DNA from 4 places in the Rhodopseudomonas sp. NSM genome. Region 1 is predicted to be linked to each of the others. Evidence: predicted binding sites of a transcription regulator. Region 1 holds the regulator's gene; each other region holds the start of a gene.

Region 1 (3,206 bases):
CGTGCGCAGTTTGTAATCCTTTACGAGTTCTCGGTCGGGGCGAAACGCCCGGACGGCACCGGCCGTCCGGCGAGGGCTAAGGGATTCTGACGGCAGGACAATTGACGACCTCGCAGCCGCGGCTCGGCGCTGGACCAGTACCGCGCGGCAGGAAGGGATTGAGACGATGACGGCATTGACCTGGACCGACGAGCGCGTCGAGCAATTGAAGAAACTCTGGGAAGGCGGACTGTCGGCGAGTCAAATTGCCGCGGAGCTCGGCAATGTGACGCGCAACGCCGTGATCGGCAAGGTTCACCGCCTCGGCCTGTCGGGCCGGGCCAAGAGCCCGTCCTCGGCGGCGCCGCGGCCGCGCAAGGCGCGCCCCGCCCAGCACATGATGCGGGTGACGCGGCCGGTGGCGCGCGGCAATACCGCGCTGGCGCATGTGTTCGAAGTCGAGGCCGAGCCCGATCCGGTCGCCTTCGACAATGTGGTGCCGATGAACCAACGGCTGTCGCTGCTGGAGCTCAACGAGGCCACCTGCCACTGGCCGGTCGGCGATCCGTCGAGCCCGGAGTTTTTCTTCTGCGGCGGCAAGTCGCTGCCCGGCCTGCCCTATTGCTCGCATCATTCGCGGATCGCCTACCAGCCGGTCGGCGACCGCCGCCGCCAGCAGTCGAAGCCGACGCGGTAATCGCTCCTCTGCGCGGAGCATTGCCGCCGCCGCGCAGCGCCGTCCTCGCCGGGCTCGCCGCTCCCGACGGTCTTCGCCCGGCTCGACCGGGAGACCCAGTAACCCCGAGCGTCAGCACTTATCACCACCACTCTGCAATACTGGATCCTCCGCTTTCGCGGAGGATGACGATCGTCGGGACAGTTGCAGACGAAGCCGTCAGCGGCGCTTAGTAGCCGCAGGGTGGGCGAAGTCGCGGAGCGACGTTCCCCCGCGGATCACCTGACGAGCTGATGGTGGGCACGCTGCGCTTTGCCCACCCTACAGGTTGCTAACAGCTCGCCGCGCGTAGCCGCAGCGCCCGAGGTACAACAGCCCGTCATCGCCCGGCTCGACCGGGCGACCCAGTATCGCAGGGCGGCTGTGATGGAGTTGCCAGCGCCGCAGGGCGCGTCGTTATCACTCAGCAGCGCCTGGGAATACTGGATCCTCCGCCTTCGCGGAGGATGACAGCTGAGATGTGCGGCCGAGCCGGCGCAGGATCAGCCGAGCCGTAGGGTGGGCAAACTACTCCACCTTGGCGAAGCGGTCGTCGAGCGCGTAGCCGGCGCCGCGCACGGTGCGGATCGGGTCCTGCTCGCGGCCGGGATTGAGCAGCTTGCGCAGGCGCCCGATATGGACGTCGACGGTGCGCTCGTCGATGTAGATGTCGCGGCCCCAGACGCCGTCGAGCAGCTGCTCGCGGCTGAACACCCGGCCGGGATGTTCGAGGAAGAATTCGAGCAGGCGATATTCGGTCGGGCCGAGATCGATCGGCCGGCCCGAGCGCGCGACGCGGCGCTTGTCGCGGTCGAGCTCGAGGTCGCCATAGGTCAGCACGGTGGCGAGCCGCTCCGGCGCGGCGCGGCGCAACAGGCCCTTGACCCGCGCCAGCAGCTCCGGCACCGAGAACGGCTTGACGATGTAGTCGTCGGCGCCGGTGGCGAGGCCGCGGACGCGCTCGCTCTCCTCGCCGCGCGCGGTCAGCATGATGATCGGCAACTGCTTGGTGTCGGTCCGCGCCCGCAGCCGGCGGCACAGCTCGATGCCGGACAGGCCGGGCAGCATCCAGTCCAGCACCACCAGATCCGGCAGCCGCTCCTTCATGCGCGTATCGGCGTCGTCGCCACGGGCGACGGTTTCGACGTCGTAACCGTCGGATTCGAGATTGTACCGCAGCAGCGTGGTCAGCGCTTCCTCGTCTTCGACCACCAGAATGCGCGCACCCATGTATCGTCCTCGTCTTCAGTCGAGCGGATCCGGGGCGCGATCTGCGCCCCGCTGATACGCGTCAGTTGCCCGGCGTCGCGTTGGCGAAGGTGGTCACGTCGCCCTTCGGTCGCTTGTCCAGAATCTGCTGGCCCTCGACCATGTAGAACACGGTCTCGGCGATGTTGGTGGCATGATCGCCGATCCGCTCGATGTTCTTGGCGCAGAACATCAGGTGAATGCAGAACGAGATGTTGCGCGGATCTTCCATCATGTAGGTCAGGAGTTCGCGGAACAGCGAGGTGCAGATCGCGTCGACTTCCTCGTCGCCGTTCCACACCACCATCGCCGCCGGCAGGTCGTGCGCGGTGTAGGCGTCGAGCACCGCCTTGACCTGCGACTGCACCAGATCGGTCATGTGTTCGAGGCCGCGGATCAGCTTCAGCGGATGGAAATCGCTGTCGATCGCGTTGACCCGCTTGCCGATGTTCTTCGACAAATCGCCGATCCGCTCGAGATCGGTGGCGACGCGCATCGCGCCGACGATCTCGCGCAGGTCGACCGCCATCGGCTGCCGCCGCGCGATCGTCAGCACGGCGTGCTCCTCGATGACGCGCTGCATCTGGTCGATCTCGGCATCGGCGGTGACGACGCGGGCGCCGAGCGCGACGTCGCGCCGGACCAGTGCATCGACCGAATCGACGATCTGGCGTTCGGCCAGCCCGCCCATCTCCGCGACCATCCGCGTCAGTTCCTGCAGGTCGCCGTCGAACGCCTTGGTGGTGTGTTCGAAGCCCATGTCCATTCTCCTCGCGCGTGGCGCGTCAGCCGAACCGGCCGGTGATGTAGTCCTGGGTGCGCCGGTCGTTCGGCGAGGTGAAGATCTTGTTGGTCGGACCGAACTCGATCAGTTCGCCGAGATACATGAAGGCGGTCGATTCCGAGACGCGCGCCGCCTGCTGCATGTTGTGGGTGACGATGGCGATGGTGTAGTCTTCCTTCAATTCGTCGATCAGTTCCTCGATCTTCGCGGTCGAGATCGGGTCGAGCGCCGAGCACGGCTCGTCGAACAGGATGACTTCCGGCCGCACCGCGATGGTGCGGGCGATGCACAGACGCTGCTGCTGGCCGCCGGACAGGCTGAGCCCCGAGGCGCTGAGCTTGTCCTTGACCTCGTTCCACAGCGCGCCGCCGCGCAGCGCCTTCTCGACCCGGCCGTCCATCTCCGACTTCGAGATCTTCTCGTACAGCCGGATGCCGAAGGCGATGTTCTCGTAGATCGTCATCGGAAACGGCGTCGGCT
Region 2 (3,206 bases), on a different contig from region 1:
AGCGGGGGACGTTGTTGCCCGAGGTCGAATTCGGATCGACCAGGCAAAGGTTCTTGCCCTTCAGGTCCTGAATGCTCTTGTAGGGCGACTCCGTCTTCACGTAGAGGACCGAGTAGTACCCTTTGCTGCCGTCATTGTTCACTTCGATGGCGAAAGGTTCGACCTTGGCGCCGATCAGATAGGCGCGGGCATAGGATGCCGGACCGTACATCGCGATCTGGATGTTCCCGGAGCGCTGGCCTTCGATCACGGCGGCATAGTCGTTGGCGATCCGCAGCGTCACCTTGGTGCCGAGCTTCTTCGACAGATACTCCGTCAGCGGCGTCCAGCGGGTGGTGGTGCCAGAGGCGTTCTCGTCCGGCACCTTGCCGAACACCAGTTCCGGATATTTCGACTTCCAATCCTGGGCCGGAGCGGCCGAGGCGGTCAAAGCCAGCGCGAGGGCGCCTGCGAGAACGGTGCTGAACTTGATCATGGTGTGACGGGCCTTTTCGGGTGGACATGAACGGCAAGCCTCGAACGATGCTTCGAACGAGGGTGAGGTGATGCGCGATCGGGGGCGGCTCTTGCCGCCGGTTCATCCGGTGGCGACGGCCTGGGCGTAAGCGGGCAGGGCGGGCAAGGTGGGAACGACCGGCGCGTGATGGTCTGCACCCATGACGTCGTTGGCTTCGAGATCGTACAGCTCCCGCGCGACCCGGTCGGTGAGTTCGGCCGGCGCGCCATCGAACACCACGCGTCCGGCCGCCATCCCGATCAGCCGATCGCAGTAGACCCGCGCCAGATCGAGCGAGTGCAGATTGCAGATCACGGTGATGCCGAAGTGCTTGTTGATGCGCAGCAGCGCATCCATCACGATCTTGGTGTTGCGGGGATCGAGCGACGCGATCGGCTCGTCGGACAGCACGATGTCCGGCTGCTGCACCAGCGCCCGCGCGATCGCGACCCGTTGCTGCTGGCCGCCGGACAATTGGTCGGCGCGCTGCGCTGCGAAAGGCGCCATGTCGAACTGATCCAGCGCCGACATCGCCAGCGCGCGATCCTTCTCCGGCCAGGCCTGCGCCAGCGACCGCCAGGCGGGCATATGCGCCAGCCGTCCCATCAGCACGTTGGTCAACACGTCGAGCCGGCCGACGAGATTGAACTGCTGAAAGATCATGGCGGACCGCGCCCGCCACTGGCGGAGTTCACGGCCCTGCAGCGCGGTGACGTCGACGCCCTCGAACAGAATGCGGCCTTCGGAAGGCTCCGCAAGCCTGTTCAGCATCCGCAACAAGGTCGATTTGCCGGCGCCGGATCGGCCGATCACGCCGATGAAGCTGCCGCGCTCGATGGCGAAGGAAGCGTTGTCCACGGCGGCATGGTTGCCGAACCGGCAGGTGAGACCTTCAACTACCAGCATGCGCTGCTCCTGGAGCTTGTTGAGCATATCGGTAGCGCTGCTATTTTGCAGGCGTGTGACAACGGCGCGGCTCTGCCGTTATGCACAGCATGTGCGTGTCATCCCGACGTCACGACGTCGTCACCAAGTCCGCCGAAGAACCTCAGCCTCGACAAACCGGATGCGGGGATTCAATGGTCGCAAAAATGCTCTCTGTCGAACCGACGGTGGATCCCTCGGCCCGGCTTCACGAGGTGAAGCTCGGCGCCTATTGCGAGGTCGGAGCGCGCACGATCCTGAACGAGGTGGCGATGGACGATTACTCCTACGTCGTCAACGACTCGCAGATCACCTATTCGAGCATCGGCAAATTCTGCTCGATCGCGGCGATGACCCGGATCAATCCCGGCAATCATCCGATGCATCGCGCGACGCAGGCGCATTTCACCTATCGCGCCAGCGCGTATTTCGAGGGCGAGAGCGACGATGCGGAGTTCTTCGCCTGGCGCCGCGCCCACCATGTCCATATCGGCCACGACGTCTGGATCGGCCATGGCGCGATCGTGCTGCCTGGCCGCAACATCGGCACCGGCGCGGTGGTCGCCGCCGGCGCGATCGTCACCCGCGACGTGCCGGCCTATACGATCGTCGCCGGCAATCCGGCGCGGCCGATCCGGCGGCGGTTTCCGGAAGTCGTCGCCGAGCGGTTGGCCGAGCTGGCGTGGTGGGATTGGGGGCATGAGGCGCTGCGCCTGGCACTGCCGGATTTTCGCCAGTTGGCGGTGGAGGAATTCCTCGACAAATACGAAGCCGCCGCGAAAATGCGGCGGGGATCGCGCAGCAAGGACGTGACGGCATGACCGACATCCTGATCGAAGGCGGCCGCACGCTGCTCGGCGACGAGCTGTCGGAAGCCTCGCTCGAGAGTTCGGGCGGGGTGATCGCGGCTGCGGGTTCGAGTTCGCGTCATCCCGCGATCCGGATCGACGCGCGCGGGTTGCTGGTGCTGCCCGGCATCGTCGATTTGCACGGCGACGCGTTCGAGCGGCAGATGATGCCGCGGCCGGGCGTCGATTTCCCGATCGACGTCGCGCTGGCGGACAGCGATCGGCAGGCGGTTGCCAACGGCATCACCACGATGTTCCACGCCGTGACATGGTCGTGGGAGCCGGGGCTGCGCAGCGCCGCCAATGCTCGGCGGATGCTCGACGCGATCGACGTCACCCGGCCGCGGCTCGCCGTCGATACGCGTATCCACCTGCGCCACGAGGCTTTCAATCTCGATGCCGTCGAGGAGATCGCCCAATGGATCGGCGACGGCCGCGTCGATCTGTTCGCGTTCAACGATCACATGGATTCGACGCTCGCGGATCTGTCGCGTCCGCATCGGCGCGCCCGCATGGTGGAACGCACCGGCCTGTCCGGCGAGGAGTTCGACCGGCTGGTCGAACGCGTCGCGTCGCGGACCGCCGAGGTGCCGGACGCCATCGCGCGGCTCGCCGCCTGCGCGCGCGACGCCGGGCTGCCGATGCTGTCGCATGACGACGACACGCCGGCGATGCGTCGGGGCTTCCGCTCGCTCGGCGTCCGCATCGCCGAATTCCCGACCACCGAGGAGACCGCGCGGGATGCCGCCGCGGCCGGCGACTTCATCGTGTTCGGCGCGCCGAATGTCGTGCGCGGCGGCAGCCATACCGGCTGGACCAAAGCGGCGGACATGATCGCCAAGGGGCTGTGTTCGGTGCTTGCGTCGGACTATTACTATCCCGCCCCCCTGCTGGCTGCGTTCCGGCTGGTGCATGACGGCATCCTGCCGTTGCCGCAG
Region 3 (3,206 bases), on a different contig from region 1:
TCCGCAAGCGTCTTGACCGGACCATCGGCAGACGCGATCAGGATGGAATTGTAGTTCGGCTTGCCCTTTTCCACGCCGACCGCGAACGGCTCGATCTCCGGCGCCTTGGATTTGGCGAGCACGTAGGAGAACGGCCCGAAATACGCGACCTCGATCCGACCGAAACGCATCGCCTCGATCATCGACGAATAGTCCGTCGTTACAATGATCTCGACCGGCTTGCCGAGGGTCTGCTCGAGATACGCCTTCAGCGGCTGCGCATTCTGGATCAGGGTCGCGGCGTTCTCATCGGGGAGCAGCGCAACGCGCAGCTTTTCGGGGTTGGTCTTGTCGGCCAGCACCGGCGTCGACAGGGCGGACAAGCCGAGGGCGGTGCTGACAAGCAGGAACTGACGGCGATTCATGATGTTCTCCCGTTTGGATGGGTTATTCGGCGGCAAGCGCGAAGGAGCTGTTCGTCGAGGAATTCGAGGCGCCGTAGATGGCGTCGAGCTTGATGTCGCTCAAGGCGGAGGGCGCGCCATCGAACACGACCCGCCCCTGAACCAGCGCACAGATTCGATCCGCGAACTGCCGGGCCAGCTCCACCTGATGCAGGCTGACCACGGTCGTGATGCCGTCCTCGCGGCAAATCCGGTGAAGATCGGATAGCACCTGAAACGCCGTGGCGGGGTCGAGACTGGCGACAGGCTCGTCGGCGAGAATGATATCCGGATTCTGCGCCATGGCGCGGGCGATACCGACTCGCTGCTGCTGGCCGCCGGAAATCTGGTCGGCGCGCTCCAGCGCCCGCGCCGCCAAGCCGACGCGATCCAGTGCCTCGAGTGCGACCATCCGGTCCGCCTTCGGCAACGGCAGCAGGGACCGCAGCGACGAATGATGCGCCAATCGGCCCATCAGCACATTCTTCAGAATACTCAGGCGCCCGATGAGGTGATGCTGCTGGAACACCATGGCGGTGCGACGCCGATGCGAGCGCAGCGCCGCAGCGCTGGCGAAAATGGATTTGCCGTCACTGCCGAGGACATCGCCCGAGCGGGGACGGACAAGCCCGTTCAGCGCCCTGAGCAACGTCGACTTGCCAGCACCCGAACTGCCCAACAACACGACGAAGCTGCCGCGCTCGAACGATAGCGTGGTCGGCTCGAGCGCGACCACGCCGTTGGCATAGGTGACGCAGATTTCGCGACTGGACAGCATGGAGCCTCACCGATCCGACACCGCGCGCTGTTCGATAAAACCGAACATTCATGCGCTTCGTTCGGCATCTTCATACGGGGGCTTTGCTACAAGGAAATGACATCGCGACCGTCGCATCGATCGAAAGTCTTGTTACGACTCGTCTTGCCGCGGAATCGCGTCGTCGACCCGCACGCCCGAGGGAATGCAGCCGTATCCATCGAGCTCATCGTGCCGCCGGCAAGATCACTTACAACCTGGGCGACTCACTGGCTTCGCTTCCGATATCGCGTAAGGCATCTAGCCTGCAGCCAACTGTAGCGTTCGGCGCGACGCATTCACTCTCGATCAGCAGCGACGACTTCCATCGTCACGCGCCGTACAATCCTCATTCAAATGGTTCGACGTCGCTCAAGTTCGTCCGTCGAGGTCCGGGGAAGACTTGGCTTCGGCAAGAGCAGCGCTGATCCGTGGGACCAGTTCGCGCGCCGTGCGCCCTGCCCCGATCAGCGTCGCGGAGGCGGCACCCGTCCAGTTTCCATAGCCCGCCAGCCAAAGCCGGGGCTCCTTGACAGACCGCTGATCAACGACCTCGATGCGTCCATCGGATTCGACGACGCCAAGCGAGCGCAGGTGATCGGTCGCAGGTCGAAAGCCCGTGCACCACAGCACGGCGTCGTGCCGACTCTCACTTCCATCCCGCCAAACCACGCCGCTCTCCGTGAAGCGCTCGAACGGTCGGACCGCATTGAGAACGCCCCGATCTCTCGCCGCTTTCACAGGAGGCACCATGACGATGTCGCCCAGCGTGGTGTTGGCAGCCGGGTCGAAGTCTCCCGGCACCCTTGCGCTCGCGCGCTCGAACAAAACGCGGCCGTCGACATCATCGGGCAGAAAAACCGGATCCTTGCGGGTGACCCAGACCGTCTCGGCCCCCTCGCTGACCTCCGCGAGAATTTGCGCACCGGAGTTGCCGCCGCCCACGATCAGCACTCGCTTACCCACAAACGGATCGGGGTTTTGGTAGTCCGCCGAGTGCAGCTGAACGCCGCGAAAGCGGTCGCGGTCGGCATAGGCTGGAATGTAAGGTGCGCGCCAGGTGCCAGTGGCACTGACGACTGCACGCGCCGTGATGCTGCGTCGATCCTCGAACTCGAGACGCAGCAGTTCGCCATCGCGTTCCACGGATCGGACATCGCAGGGCCGCTCGATCGGAAGCCGATAGCGTTCCTCGTAGCGCGTCAGATAGTCGATCACTTCATCGCGTGTCGGGAATCCTGCAGTCCGGCTCGATGGCATCGGCCAGCCGGGAAGCGAACTGTAGCCTGCAGGTGAGAACAGGCGCAGGGACTCCCAAGTGTGAAGCCAGGCGCCGCCGGGACGGTCATCGGCATTCAGCACGACGAAATCGATCTCGGCGCGGCGGAGATAATAGGCCACGGCAAGACCCGCCTGCCCGCCTCCGATCACGACGACATCATGATCGGCGCGGCTCATCGGGAACGCGTCTGCGGAGCGATTGCGATCGCCGAAAGGTCGTTTGCCGGGTCCAAGGCTTTTCCGCTCGCCTTGCGTTCCGAGTAGCGGTCGACGAGACGCGTCGCGTGGGGGCGAGTGAGGATCGTGAAGCGGACCAACTCCTCCATCAGGTCGACGATGCGATCGTAGTAGCCCGAGGGCTTCATTCTCCCGGCATCGTCGAACTCCTGATAGGCCATGGCGACGCTCGACTGATTGGGGATCGTGATCATCCGCATCCATCGGCCCAGCAGCCGAAGCGTGTTCACTGCATTGAAGCTCTGCGAGCCGCCCGACACCTGCATCACGGCGAGCGTGCGCCCCTGGGTCGGGCGCATCCCGCCCATGTTGAGCGGCAGGTTGTCGATCTGCGCCTTCATCAAACCCGTGACCGTGCCGTGCCGCTCGGGGCTGCACCAGACCATTCCCTCGGACCACATCGCGTGCTCGCGCAATTCGTGGATCGCGGGATGGTCGTCACCGGGGATCTGGTCCGGGAACGGCATGTC
Region 4 (3,206 bases), on a different contig from region 1:
ACGACATCGGTTATGTCCGCGGCCTGTTCGAAGACGACGGCGAGGACGGCTATGTGATCGACGCCGGCGGCCGCAAGACGACGCTGCCGCGCGGCGCCTCGGACGCCTCGATGCTGCCGTGGCATGTCGACCGCTCGAAGCTGTTCGTGATGCAGCGGATCGGCGGCATCGCAGAACTCGACGCCGGGCGGATCGCCTGCGCGATCGAGGGCACGCGATTCCCGCCGCAGATGCCGGCCGACGGCGAACAATGCGGGGAAGATGCGGCGCTGCTGCGCGCCGCCGATCTGATCGGCCAGCTCGGAGACCCGGCCTATATCCGCAAGGCCAATGCGCTGTACTACGAGTTCGAGGAAGCCGGCCTGAACCGCCAGCTTGGCTACGGCTCGCCGGCCGACCTGATCAATCTGTATCCGCAGTTCTACTGGAACAGCGTCGCGCCGCACGTCCAGACCGCGATCCGCTACCTCAACGCCACCGCCGGCGGCCAGCAATGGATCGCCAGCCTCTACAGCAACGTGTTCCGCGCCGAACGCGACATCCGGCTGTCGGGCCCGCAGAAATAGCGCCGCGCCCCGTCATTCCGGGGCGCCAGCGAAGCTCGCGAACCCGGAATCTGACGGCGGTCCGCGCGGCCGGACGATGAACAGCGCGGGATTCCGGGTTCGCGCTGCGCGCGCCCCGGAATGACGGGCGAGAGCGGCTCATGCGCGCGCCGGGTGCCCATGCATGCCCTGCATTCCGCCGCGGCTCTTTGCCGGGCTGCGTTTTTCGGGCATGGCTGCGCCTCACTCGAACAGATCGCTCCGCTTGATCTCTTTCTTCCGCACGGCCTTCGGCTGGCTCGCCAACCAGCCTCACCTGCTGCTCAGCCTGACCTCGCTGTTCTGGGCGGGCAACATCGTGCTGGCGCGCGCCGTCGCCGGGCACGTGCCGCCGGTGACGTTGTCGTGCGTGCGCTGGGTCGGCGCGATGCTGCTGCTGCTGCCGTTCGCCTGGCCGCATCTGCGGCGCGACTGGCGCAGGCTGCGGGCGCATTGGGTCCTGATGATCGTGCTGTCGGCGACCGGCTTTGCGATCAACAACGCACTGGCCTATTGGGGCCTGCAATTCACCCAGGCGCTGAACGCGCTGCTGATGCAATCGTCGGGGCCGCTGTTCGTGGCGCTGTGGTCGCTGCTGCTGTTCGGGGTGCGGCTGACCTGGATGCAGACGATCGGCATCGCGCTGTCGCTGCTCGGCGTGCTCACCATCATCCTGCGCGGCGACCTGCTGGCTTTGGCCGGGATCGACCTCAACCGCGGCGACCTGATGGTCGCGGGCGCGCTGTGCGCCTTCGGGCTGTATTCGGCGATGATGCCGAAGCGGCCGGTGACGCATCCGCTGTCGCTGCTCGTGGTCACCACCGGCGGCGGCGCGCTGTTGCTGCTGCCGTTCGCGCTGGCCGAGTATGCCGCCGGCGTCCGACCGAGCGCCGACTGGCTCACCGCGTCGGCGCTGGCCTATGTGGTGATCTTCCCGTCGGCGCTGGCCTATCTGTGCTTCAACCGCGGCGTCGCGCTGATCGGGCCGAACCGCTCCGCGCCGTTCCTGCATCTGATGCCGGTGTTCGGCTCGGTGATGGCGATCGTGCTGCTCGGCGAGAAGCCGGAACTGTTTCACCTCGCGGGCTACGCGATGGTGGTCGCCGGCGTGTTCATCGCCGCGCGGCGATGACGGCGTAACATCACACTTTGCGAGCAACGGCCCGCTCGCCGGCGGTTCGCCGCATCGACCGTCACCGCGGTTTCATCGAACCGTCAGCGGCCTGTGATCCGGACCCGCCACAAGTCCGGCTCAAACACAGGAGGCTCGCCATGCGAAAACTGATGCTTGGTTCCGTCACGATTCTGGCGCTGGCGTCGTCCGCCGCGCTGGCGCAATCAGAAGGCGAGTTCACGGCCACGCTGGCGGGTCACGCCGTGCTGCCCGCGGAATCGTTCATCGACGCGCCGGCGGATGCGCCCGCCGATCTGAAAAACGCCGGCAAGTACACCACCGGCAAGCGGGTCGACGCCGTCGGCACCGTGATGGGCAAATCCAAGGAGCGCCCGACCGGCGTGTCGCTGCCGTTCAAGGGCCAGCCGCTGCAGGGCCATTCCGGCATCAAGACCATGCCCGATGGCAGCTTCTGGGTGCTGACCGACAACGGCTCCGGCTCGCGCTACAATTCCGCCGACTCGATGCTGTATCTGAACCGCCACAAGATCGACTGGACCAGCGGCAAGATCGAGCGGCAGGAGACCGTGTTCCTGCACGATCCCGACAAGAAGATCCCGTTCCGGATTCTCCACGAGAGCACCGACAAGCGCTATCTGACCGGCGCCGATTTCGACACCGAGGGCTTTCAGGTCATCGGCGACCATTTCTGGATCGGCGAGGAGTTCGGCCCCTACATCATCAAGGCCGATATGACCGGCAAGGTGCTGGCGGTGTTCGAGACCATGGCGGACGGCAAGCCGGTGCGCTCGCCGGACCATTGGGCGGTGCAGTCGCCGGGCGCGATCGTCGGCGGTTACACCAATGTCAACCTGCGCCGCACCAAGGGCTTTGAAGGCTTCGCGGCGTCGAAGGACGGCAAGTATCTGTATCCGCTGTTCGAAGGCGCGCTGTTCGATCCCGCCAAGAAGGACATCGAGAAGGTCGACGGCAAGGAAGCCGCGCGAATTCTCGAATTCGACGTCGCCGCCGAAAAATTCACCGGCCGGTTCTGGTACTACGTGTTCGAGCAGAACGGCCACGCCATCGGCGACTTCAACATGATCGACGCCACCCACGGCCTGATCATCGAGCGCGACGACGGCGAAGGCACGCCCGACAAGGCCTGCGCCGCCGGCACCCGCGGCACCGACTGCTTCCCGGACCTGCCGAAATTCAAGCGGATCGTGAAGATCGAGCTGACCGACGCCAACGCCGGCATGCCGGTGCGCAAGGTCGGCTATATCGAGCTGCTGAAGATCCGCGATCCGGACAAGAAGGCGAAGAAGCCCCTGACCGACGGCGCGCTGGCGTTCCCGTTCTTCACCATCGAGAACGTCGACAAGGTCGACGACCGCCACATCATCGTCGGCAACGACAACAACCTGCCGTTCTCGTCGAGCCGCGATCCCAACAAGGCCGACGACAACGAATTCGTGCTGCTGGAAGTCGCCGATTTTCTGAAGGCG

What was found. Region 1 encodes PhoB, which activates phosphate uptake and scavenging genes when phosphate is short. Its sites were predicted from a motif close to TGTCATNNANCTGTCAT; they were not measured.
Region 2: a site for PhoB is predicted at 1,499-1,515, ahead of phnC (phosphonate ABC transporter ATP-binding protein). Genes of this name have one in related genera too.
Region 3: a site for PhoB is predicted at 1,286-1,302, ahead of phnC (phosphonate ABC transporter ATP-binding protein). Genes of this name have one in related genera too.
Region 4: a site for PhoB is predicted at 1,787-1,803, ahead of ACTZWT_RS12015 (esterase-like activity of phytase family protein). Genes of this name have one in related genera too.

Annotation. Positions count from the first base shown of each region.
Region 1 is NZ_JBQTCH010000011.1:7,734-10,939, forward strand. Features, by position in the region: gene ACTZWT_RS22600 (GcrA family cell cycle regulator) at 167-676, shown strand; gene phoB (phosphate regulon transcriptional regulator PhoB) at 1,223-1,924, opposite strand; gene phoU (phosphate signaling complex protein PhoU) at 1,986-2,702, opposite strand; gene pstB (phosphate ABC transporter ATP-binding protein PstB) at 2,728-3,206, opposite strand, start outside.
Region 2 is NZ_JBQTCH010000001.1:766,549-769,754, reverse strand. Features, by position in the region: gene phnD (phosphonate ABC transporter substrate-binding protein) at 1-475, opposite strand, end outside; gene phnC (phosphonate ABC transporter ATP-binding protein) at 578-1,402, opposite strand; gene ACTZWT_RS03455 (transferase hexapeptide repeat family protein) at 1,576-2,241, shown strand; gene ACTZWT_RS03450 (alpha-D-ribose 1-methylphosphonate 5-triphosphate diphosphatase) at 2,238-3,206, shown strand, end outside.
Region 3 is NZ_JBQTCH010000002.1:622,734-625,939, forward strand. Features, by position in the region: gene phnD (phosphate/phosphite/phosphonate ABC transporter substrate-binding protein) at 1-404, opposite strand, end outside; gene phnC (phosphonate ABC transporter ATP-binding protein) at 427-1,200, opposite strand; gene ACTZWT_RS07250 (ArsO family NAD(P)H-dependent flavin-containing monooxygenase) at 1,591-2,676, opposite strand; gene arsH (arsenical resistance protein ArsH) at 2,673-3,206, opposite strand, start outside.
Region 4 is NZ_JBQTCH010000004.1:9,449-12,654, forward strand. Features, by position in the region: gene ACTZWT_RS12005 (metal-dependent phosphohydrolase) at 1-566, shown strand, start outside; gene ACTZWT_RS12010 (DMT family transporter) at 778-1,716, shown strand; gene ACTZWT_RS12015 (esterase-like activity of phytase family protein) at 1,857-3,206, shown strand, end outside.